Regions from separate parts of the Pseudomonas sp. GW821-FHT04C07 genome, predicted to be linked through region 3. Evidence: predicted binding sites of a transcription regulator. Region 3 holds the regulator's gene; each other region holds the start of a gene.

Region 1 (2,201 bases), on a different contig from region 3:
TTGAGGATCGCCAGTTTGGCGTTGACCAGATCGGCCGCCCCCATCACCGAGCGCATGGTGTCTTCCATGCGGGCCAGGCCTTGCTGACCAGAACCAGCCAGCACCGAAGCCTGGTCGGCGGCGGTAGAAACTTCGGTCATGGTGCGCACCAGATCGCGCGATGTCGCAGCGATTTCTCGCGAAGTGGCGCCGATTTCCGTGGTGGTGGCAGCGGTCTCTGTCGCAGTAGCCTGCTGCTGCTTGGAGGTGGCGGCAATTTCCGTAACCGAGGTAGTGACCTGCACCGAAGAGCGCTGGGCCTGGGAAACCAGAGAAGTAAGCTCGGTCATCATGTCGTTGAAGCCGGTTTCTACGGCACCGAATTCGTCCTTGCGCTCCAGATTCAAGCGCCTGCTCAAGTCCCCCGTACGCATGATGTCGAGGATCTGCACGATCCGGTTCATCGGCGCCATGATTGCGCGCATCAGCAGCAGACCGCACAGACCGGCAGCGATTACCGCGATCAGTAAAGAGACGCCCATACTGATTTTTGCTGCGGTTACCGCGGAACCGATAGCCCCGGTGGCATTACCCGCCTGATCACGATTGCGGTCAATCATGCCGTTCAAATGCTTGCGGCCAGCGATCCACGCAGGCGTCAGTTCATTCTCCAGCGCGAGGCGAGCCTGTTCGTATTCTTTGCGCTGATAGAGATCGATGACGTTCTTCAGTGTCTGATCGAACGCTTGATGACGCACTTCAAACTCGTCGAAAGAGGCACGATCGTCCGAGTCGAAGACGGTTCTGCGATAGTTATCCATCTCCGCCTTCAAGCGCTCTTCGAAGCTCTTGTACAACGCCTGGTCAGCAGCGCTGATGTCCCGATGTCCGGAGAGGCCAACGATCTGCTGGGTCAGGACGTAGCTGTCGACCCAGGCGCTGCGAATCATCGAACTGTAATACACCCCAGGAACAGCGTCCGTTCGGACCGTTTCCTCGCTGGTCTCGATCTTCAGCAGACTGGAGAACGAGACCATGACCATCAGCAACATGATGGCGATAATTACCGCAAAGCTCGCCAAAATGCGTTGGCGCAACGTCCAGTTCTTCACAGTCAATCCTCGGGGGGGCATTCAAATGGAGGGGAGTATAGCCGAGGGCGGCTCATCATTTAGCAGTGGGTTGCGCACCACGTCTCACCCAGGGTGAAGAAAGTCAGCATCTGCTCTGGATGGCTACTGTGGGGCAGAAAGTGACGATCCTTTCGATTCCCCCGCTTTCTCTGATCACAGCGAAACCTGGCGCACCTGTTTCTCCAGTTCGGCTTTCAAGCCTGGCTCAAGCTTGAGCTGGCGCGCCAGTTCATCCAGATAGGACTTCTCCATGAAGTTCTCTTCATCCACCAGCATCACGCTGGCGATGTACATCTCGGCGGCCATTTCCGGGGTGCTGGCGGCGCGGGCGACATCGGCCGGGTCCAGGGGTTTGTTGAGTTCGGCGTGCAGCCAGCGTTGCAGGTCCTGATCGTTGTCCAGCCTGGTGAATTCGCCCTCGATCAGCGCTCGCTCGCGTTCATCGACATGGCCGTCGGCCTTGGCGGCAGCGACCAGCGCCTTGAGGATCGCCTGGCTGTGCAATTCAACTTGCGCTGCCGGCAAGCGGTCGACGGTTTGCGGCTCAGCCTGTGGTGCGCCAGCCTGCTGTGCCTGCCAATTGCCGTATGCCTTGTAGGCCAAAACGCCCAACGCGGCGAGACCGCCGTAGGTCAGTGCCTTGCCGCCAAACTTGCGGGCTTTTTTGTTTCCCAGCAACAGCCCCATCGCGCCCGCCGCCAGCGCGCCGCCACCAACGCCTGAGAGCAAACTGCCAAGCCCGCCCGAACTGCCGCCGAGCAAGCTGCCCAGTGCGCCGTTATCCGATACCGATTTGTTCTGAGTGCCGCCGGCCTTGTTTTGCAATATGTCCTGACCGGACTTGAGCAACTGATCGAGCAATCTGCGTGTATTCATTTGCCACCTCCAAAACCGGGGGTTAACCAGATCATTGAGGCCCACAGCGTAGATCGAAGCGCCCTCCTCCACGTGGCGAGAATGCTTCCAGATGTTGCTTGGCCCTGACCGAAGCCCCGGTCCTGAACCAGACCATCGATTAAAAAGATATACACTCAAGCAAATCTATAAAACCGTCTAACCGGTAATTCCCCCATGATGACCTTGCGTCAA
Region 2 (2,201 bases), on a different contig from region 3:
CGAAACGCATTGCGACGTTGGTGATAGACCACTTCATCAGGCATCGTGCCGCGATAGCAGCGACTGCCATTGGATTCGTCGATCGTCAGAGTGCCGGTGCTTTCCCAGGCAATCCGCACGCCGTCGTGGAAACCTTCGACGCGAAACGCTTCGCCATTGAGCAGAAAGCGTTCGCCATCGCGAGGAATCATCTCGTCCAGGGCGATCATGGTGCTGTCTCGATCGACTTCGACCAGATAGCTCTGAAAGCGCTGGGTGCGCTCATGAAAAGTGATGATCAGTGGATCATGGCTCTCTTGCAGCAACCGCAGATTGGCGGCAATTTCCAAAGGGGTAGTGAGCGCCTTTGGTGGCTGCGGAGCATCTTCTGCGTTTAAGGCATTGAACACGGTTCATCAATCTCCAGACAAATACGACACACGCAAGAGCCGGCATTTTGCCAGCATGTTTCGCGTCTTGATAGAGCGCTCATCTCTGAATTCAAGCCTGACTAAGTGGGCGGGGCTTCGCAAGCTTGGAGGTTGATCCGCGGGCATCATAAAGGGCAGGAGGTTCGCCACCGGTGAGGATCTTCAACTGATTGGCGGTGGTGGCTTGCTGGATCTGGATCGAACGACCGTTGAGTTCGTTGGCTGCCTGGCAGTTGGCCAGAAGCTGATTGAGTTCGTCGCTCTGAGACAGCAGTTGATCGCCAATGGACGATTGCTCTGCAAGTCGTTCCAGGCCGCTTCGACTGGCCGGCAGGTTCAGGCTGATGAGGATCTGGCTGCGTAAACGCCCATGCTGTTCAAGCAAAATGATCAGCGCCTGTTTCTGCGCGAGAATATCTTCGAGCAGTGGCATGTCGCGACCGTGCAAAGCGAGGGCCTCGGTTTGCAGCAACTCCAGCAACTGTTGAGCTGGAGCAAAATCGTCAGTGATCAGTTGCAGTAAATTTGTGTCGTGCATGGCTGGCCTTGGGTTTTAAGCGTCCAAAAGCCTGGCGCAGGCCTTTGGCTAGCGCTGGGCTTCGAAGTTGAGCAGTTTGCTGGCTACACGGTTGCTGTCGACTTTATAGCTGCCATCGGCAATCGCTTGCTTCAACTCGGCCACGCGGGCTTTGTCGACAGCAGGTTGATCGCGCAGCGTGTCAGTGACCTTCTGCAACTGTTGAGCCTCATTACTGAGGTGAACCGACTCCCCGCTTTGGCTGGTACTGGCCTGTTCGGCCGGGGTAATCACCGGCGCGGATTTGCCGGCGTCGCCGGTTTCCTTGCTGCCGCTGGTACGCGTACTGCCTGTGGGTGAGGGGGAGCTGTTTAAACGGCTGAAATCGATGACCATGATAGAAAACCTCTGGGTATTTGGACGCTTGCCATGTTTTCGGCCATACCCGGTAAAACTTTAGGCTCAATTTTCGATGAGCCGGCGCGAGTCGGCACCTGCCTTGCTTGAGGCACAGTTTAGGGAACGCCTGAGTGCAGCGCCAGTTCCCTACATGGCGACGTCCACCTGGCCCGGCGCGGTCACGCGCGCTTTGATTACCCGTTGAGAGTTCAGATTCTTGACCCTGATCTGTTCGCTCAGACCGCCGTTGGACAACGCTTCGCCGGGCATTCGCACATTGAGCGTACCGCTGCGAACGGATATCACCACTTGATCGCCTTTGCGAACGACCTCCGCCTGTTCCATGTGGACAAGGGTAATGACCTGATCGCTGACCATTGGTCGGACGAGTTTCTGACCGATGGCCTGATCGACCGACGTCAGATAACCCTGATTGATCAGGCTGATGTCGCGCTCGCGCAGGATGACGTCCTCAGGTTCGATGATGCCGGCGCGTTTAAGTGGGCGAGTGGTGGTAACGACCTCTCGAAACAGGCGCACTTGAGCGGGAACGAAGACGGTCCAGGGCGAGGCGCCATCGCAACGCACCTTTACGATTACGTGGCCCAAAGGCTGAGCCGGACTTTCCAGCGTCGCTGTCAATTCCTTGTCGCATAGCGGCATGCGCAAGCGAGGGTCGAGTTGATTGACCTGAATTTCGTAGCGTCCTTCGGTGTGGCTGGTTGCCAGATAATCTTCTACGGTGAATTCAAGAAAGCCTTGAGTGACGCCGATAAGCAGATCAGGCAAGGTAACCGGGTCAGCAACGGCAGGGCTGCCAGCGGTGAAAAAGCACAACGCTGACAACGCGCAAAGCAATTTGCGATACGTTGATG
Region 3 (2,201 bases):
AGATTGCAGTGAATCTACATCGATGGTCTGCCATGCATTGTTTCAGTGGTGAACGCGCAGCCAGTTATGTGGCCTCCGTCTAAGTAAGACAAGGTATAGAAAGAACATGGGCAGCATGCATCCCGTACAGGTGATTGCGGTGACCGGCGGCAAAGGTGGCGTCGGGAAGACTAACGTGTCAGTGAACTTGTCCCTGGCTCTAGCTGAGCTCGGCCGGCGCGTCATGCTGCTGGATGCCGATCTGGGGCTGGCGAACGTCGACGTTCTGTTGGGACTGACACCCAAACGCACTCTGGCCGATGTGGTCGAGGGGCGTTGTGAGTTGCGCGATGTACTGCTTCAGGGGCCAGGCGGCATTCGCATCGTCCCGGCAGCATCCGGTACGCAGAGCATGGTGCATCTGAGCCCGGCCCAACATGCCGGCCTGATCCAGGCCTTTAGCGATATCGGCGACAACCTCGACGTGCTGGTGATCGACACCGCCGCCGGTATTGGTGATTCGGTTGTCAGTTTTGTTCGCGCGGCCCAGGAAGTGCTGCTGGTGGTCTGCGACGAGCCGACCTCGATCACCGATGCCTATGCCCTGATCAAATTGCTCAATCGTGACCATGGCATGAACCGCTTCCGTGTGCTCGCCAACATGGCGCAGAGCCCGCAGGAAGGTCGCAATCTGTTCGCCAAGTTGACCAAGGTCACGGATCGCTTCCTGGACGTGGCCTTGCAGTACGTCGGTGCGGTTCCCTACGACGAGTGTGTGCGCAAGGCTGTGCAAAAGCAGCGTGCGGTCTATGAGGCCTTCCCTCGTTCGAAGTGCGCCCTGGCGTTCAAAGCCATTGCTCAGAAAGTCGATACCTGGCCGCTGCCTGCCAATCCACGCGGGCATCTGGAATTCTTCGTCGAGCGGCTGGTGCATCAAACGGCAGGGCCGGTGCTATGAGCGCCAGCGGGTACAACCTCTACAAGGCGTCGGCACGTGACAGCCAGTACGAGCTGATCGAGCGCTATGCGCCACTGGTCAAGCGTATTGCCTACCACTTGCTGGCACGCCTGCCAGCCAGTGTTCAGGTCGAGGATCTGATCCAGGCCGGGATGATCGGCTTGCTGGAAGTGTCGACCAAATACGACGCCAGCAAGGGCGCGAGTTTCGAGACTTATGCGGGGATCCGCATTCGTGGCGCGATGCTCGATGAAGTGCGTAAAGGTGACTGGGCTCCACGTTCGGTACACCGCAATACCCGGATGGTCAGTGACGCAATCCGCTCAATTGAAGCTAAAACCGGACGTGACGCTAAAGATCACGAGGTTGCGGCCGAACTCCAATTGAGTCTCGATGATTATTACGGGATTTTGAACGACACCTTGGGTAGTCGGTTGTTCAGCTTCGACGATCTGTTGCAGGACGGCGAGCATGAAGGGCTGCACGAGGATGGCGCGAGTGCTCATCTCGAGCCGTCGCGTGATCTGGAAGATGAACGCTTCCAGGCTGCGTTGGCGGACGCGATTGCCAATTTGCCGGAGCGTGAGCGACTGGTGTTGGCGCTGTACTACGACGAAGAGCTGAACCTCAAGGAAATCGGTGAGGTCCTGGGAGTCAGCGAATCGCGGGTCAGCCAGTTACACAGCCAGTGCGCGGCCCGTTTACGGGGGCGTTTGGGGGAGTGGCGAGCGCGCTGACAGGCAGTGTGGGGACACTGCGAACGAGGCTGGTATGGCGTAGCCGCACCGGTCACGGCCCGTTGTGCTCCATGCAACCGTTGAGTGTTACGCCGAATTGATTGAATGGCGCGTTCAGGTGCTGGGCGCGTTTTAAGACTGCTTGGAGGTCGAATTGGACAAGAACATGAAAATCCTCATCGTTGATGACTTCTCAACGATGCGGCGGATCATAAAAAACCTGTTGCGTGACCTTGGGTTCACCAACACGGTCGAGGCGGATGATGGTACTACCGCGATTCCGGTCCTCAACAGCGGGAGCATCGACTTTCTGGTAACGGACTGGAACATGCCCGGCATGACCGGTATCGACTTGCTGCGCCACGTGCGTGCCGATGAAAAGCTCAAGCACCTGCCGGTGTTGATGGTGACGGCCGAAGCCAAGCGCGAGCAAATCATCGAAGCCGCTCAGGCCGGCGTGAACGGCTATGTGGTCAAACCATTCACGGCTCAGGCGCTGAAAGAGAAGATCGAAAAAATCTTCGAAC
Region 4 (2,201 bases), on a different contig from region 3:
CCTCTGGGTTGATGGTCTTTTCCGGCGCCAGCTGCGGCGAACCACCCAGGTCAATAATGAACGGCGTACCGCTCTCGGAAAAACCGATCGGGTCCTTGAAGTAACCGGCGATGGCGATCTTCTGTTCCGGGGTCGCCGTGGACAACAGCCACAACACCAGGAAGAACGCCATCATCGCCGTCGCGAAGTCAGCGAAGGCGATTTTCCAGGCGCCTCCGTGATGTCCGCCGGCGTAGCGCTTGACGCGCTTGATGATAATCGGTTGATTATTTTCCATGACTTAGCGACCGCGAACCGCTTGTTCCAGCTCTGCGAAGCTAGGACGGTGCGCCGGGTACAGAACCTTGCGCCCGAACTCCACTGCCAGCGACGGCGGCATGCCGGAGGCCGAAGCCACCAGTGAAGCCTTGATGGCCTCGTAGACGTTCAGTTCTTCCTTGGCGTCGTGGGCCAGCGAATGAGCCAGCGGGCCGAAGAAGCCGTAGGCCGCGAGAATACCGAAGAAGGTACCGACCAGCGCCGCACCGACGTGCATGCCGATAGCTTTCTGGTCACCTTCGCCGAGAGAGGCCATGGTCACCACGATACCCAATACCGCCGCGACGATACCGAAACCGGGCATGGCATCGGCGATACCGTTGACCGCGTGAGAAGGATGCTCCAGATCTTCTTTCAGACTGAACAATTCCATGTCGAACAAGCCTTCAAGCTCATGGGGGGCCATGTTGCCGGAGGACATGATGCGCAAGTAATCACAGATGTACGCGGTCATGCGTTGATCTTTGAGCACGGCCGGGTACTTGGCGAAGATCGGGCTGGCGGCTGCATCTTCGATGTCGCTTTCAATCGCCATCATGCCTTCGCGACGGCTCTTGTTGAGGATCTCGTAGATCAGGCCCAGCACCTCCAGATAGAAGGTGTGAGTGAAACGCGAACTGAACATCCTCAGGGCTTTCTTGAGGACGTGCAGCGTCATGTAACCGGGGTTGGCCTGGAGGAACGCACCGAAGGCTGCACCACCAATGATCACGACCTCGAAAGGCTGAATCAGGGCGGCAATTTTGCCGTGGGAGAGCACGTATCCGCCGAGCACGCTCGCGAATACGACAATGATGCCGATGATTTTAGCCATAGTAGGAGAGTACTTATTGAGTCGGGTTCAAGGTCATATTCGGAAGTTAATAAAACTCTTCTTCTACTTATCGGCAAAACTGCGCCAGACTATAGCCCGATAAGGCGAAAAGCCAGTTTGCCCCCTTCTGGGCGTGTTAATTGTGAATGATGATCGCGCCCAGCCATGATTAATGAAACGACAGTCCCAACTGCAAAACCCAAGACCCTCGAAGGCTGGATAAAGCTCCTCGACGCCGTGTCTTTGCCGGTGCCGCAAACCAGTCATGACCGGGTGTGCAAAGCCATCGCCGATAACCGCAGTTCGATGCGCGATATCGCCGAGCTCATGCAAGAAAGTCCCGCACTGGCCCTCAGCGTAATTCGCGAAGCCAACCGCCACACCCACGGAAACATGACCGAACCGGCCGAAAACCTTGAGATCGCGATCAATCGTCTCGGTTTGAAGCGCACCGAACAATTGCTCGCGCGCCTGCCAGCCTTGCCCCAGGAAGCAATCCCGATCGCCTTGCGGCAATTGCAACTGATCAGCCAGCACGCCACACAACAGGCCAACGGCCTGTTCGCCAGCCGCCTGGCGCGTCTGTGGCAAGACATCCATTGGGGCAGCTTGCTGTTCCTTTCGCCGCTCTGGCCATTGACGCTGACGCATCCGCAATTGCTGGAAGAGTGGGAGCTGAGGGTGATTCACAAGGGCGAGTCAGCGCGCAAGGTCGAACAGCAATTGTTCGGTGTGCGCCTGCTGGAATTGTGCCTGGCGCTTGTCGAAGTCTGGCGCTTGCCGGTCTGGGTTGCGCAGGGCTATCGCTTGTTGATCAACGAGCAGCGGGAATTGGTCAAGGTTCTGCACATCGCCCGTGACAGCGATCACCCTTTGCGTCAGCAACAGCGACTGGACGCCGACCCTGCCTTGCGCCGCTGGCTGAATCAGCCGGCCAACACCGTGCTGCTGGCCAACGGCCTGGCGCTGTCGGCTCAGCATGCCTGGGACAGTCCGCACAATATGCGCTGGCAGTACTTGACCGGCCTTTATCTGCAAGTACCGATGGACGAACTTCAGCAGCAACTGC

What was found. Region 3 encodes FliA, which starts transcription of late flagellar genes. Its sites were predicted from a motif close to CTAAAGTTTNNNNNNNNNNNGCCGNTAA; they were not measured.
Region 1: a site for FliA is predicted at 1,127-1,154, ahead of AC07UI_RS11000 (methyl-accepting chemotaxis protein). Genes of this name have one in related genera too.
Region 2: a site for FliA is predicted at 1,360-1,387, ahead of flgM (flagellar biosynthesis anti-sigma factor FlgM). Genes of this name have one in related genera too.
Region 4: a site for FliA is predicted at 1,200-1,227, ahead of motA (flagellar motor stator protein MotA). Genes of this name have one in related genera too.

What each region holds. Positions count from the first base shown of each region.
Region 1 is NZ_JBWKTM010000005.1:54,541-56,741, reverse strand. Features, by position in the region: gene AC07UI_RS11000 (methyl-accepting chemotaxis protein) at 1-1,091, opposite strand, end outside; gene AC07UI_RS10995 (tellurite resistance TerB family protein) at 1,266-1,988, opposite strand; gene AC07UI_RS10990 (LysR family transcriptional regulator) at 2,184-2,201, shown strand, end outside.
Region 2 is NZ_JBWKTM010000009.1:24,405-26,605, forward strand. Features, by position in the region: gene AC07UI_RS17330 (flagellar brake protein) at 1-389, opposite strand, end outside; gene AC07UI_RS17335 (flagella synthesis protein FlgN) at 481-948, opposite strand; gene flgM (flagellar biosynthesis anti-sigma factor FlgM) at 997-1,323, opposite strand; gene flgA (flagellar basal body P-ring formation chaperone FlgA) at 1,474-2,201, opposite strand, start outside.
Region 3 is NZ_JBWKTM010000011.1:142,958-145,158, reverse strand. Features, by position in the region: gene fleN (flagellar synthesis regulator FleN) at 107-937, shown strand; gene fliA (RNA polymerase sigma factor FliA) at 934-1,674, shown strand; gene AC07UI_RS20445 (chemotaxis response regulator CheY) at 1,841-2,201, shown strand, end outside.
Region 4 is NZ_JBWKTM010000008.1:67,822-70,022, reverse strand. Features, by position in the region: gene motB (flagellar motor protein MotB) at 1-277, opposite strand, end outside; gene motA (flagellar motor stator protein MotA) at 281-1,132, opposite strand; gene AC07UI_RS16090 (HDOD domain-containing protein) at 1,298-2,201, shown strand, end outside.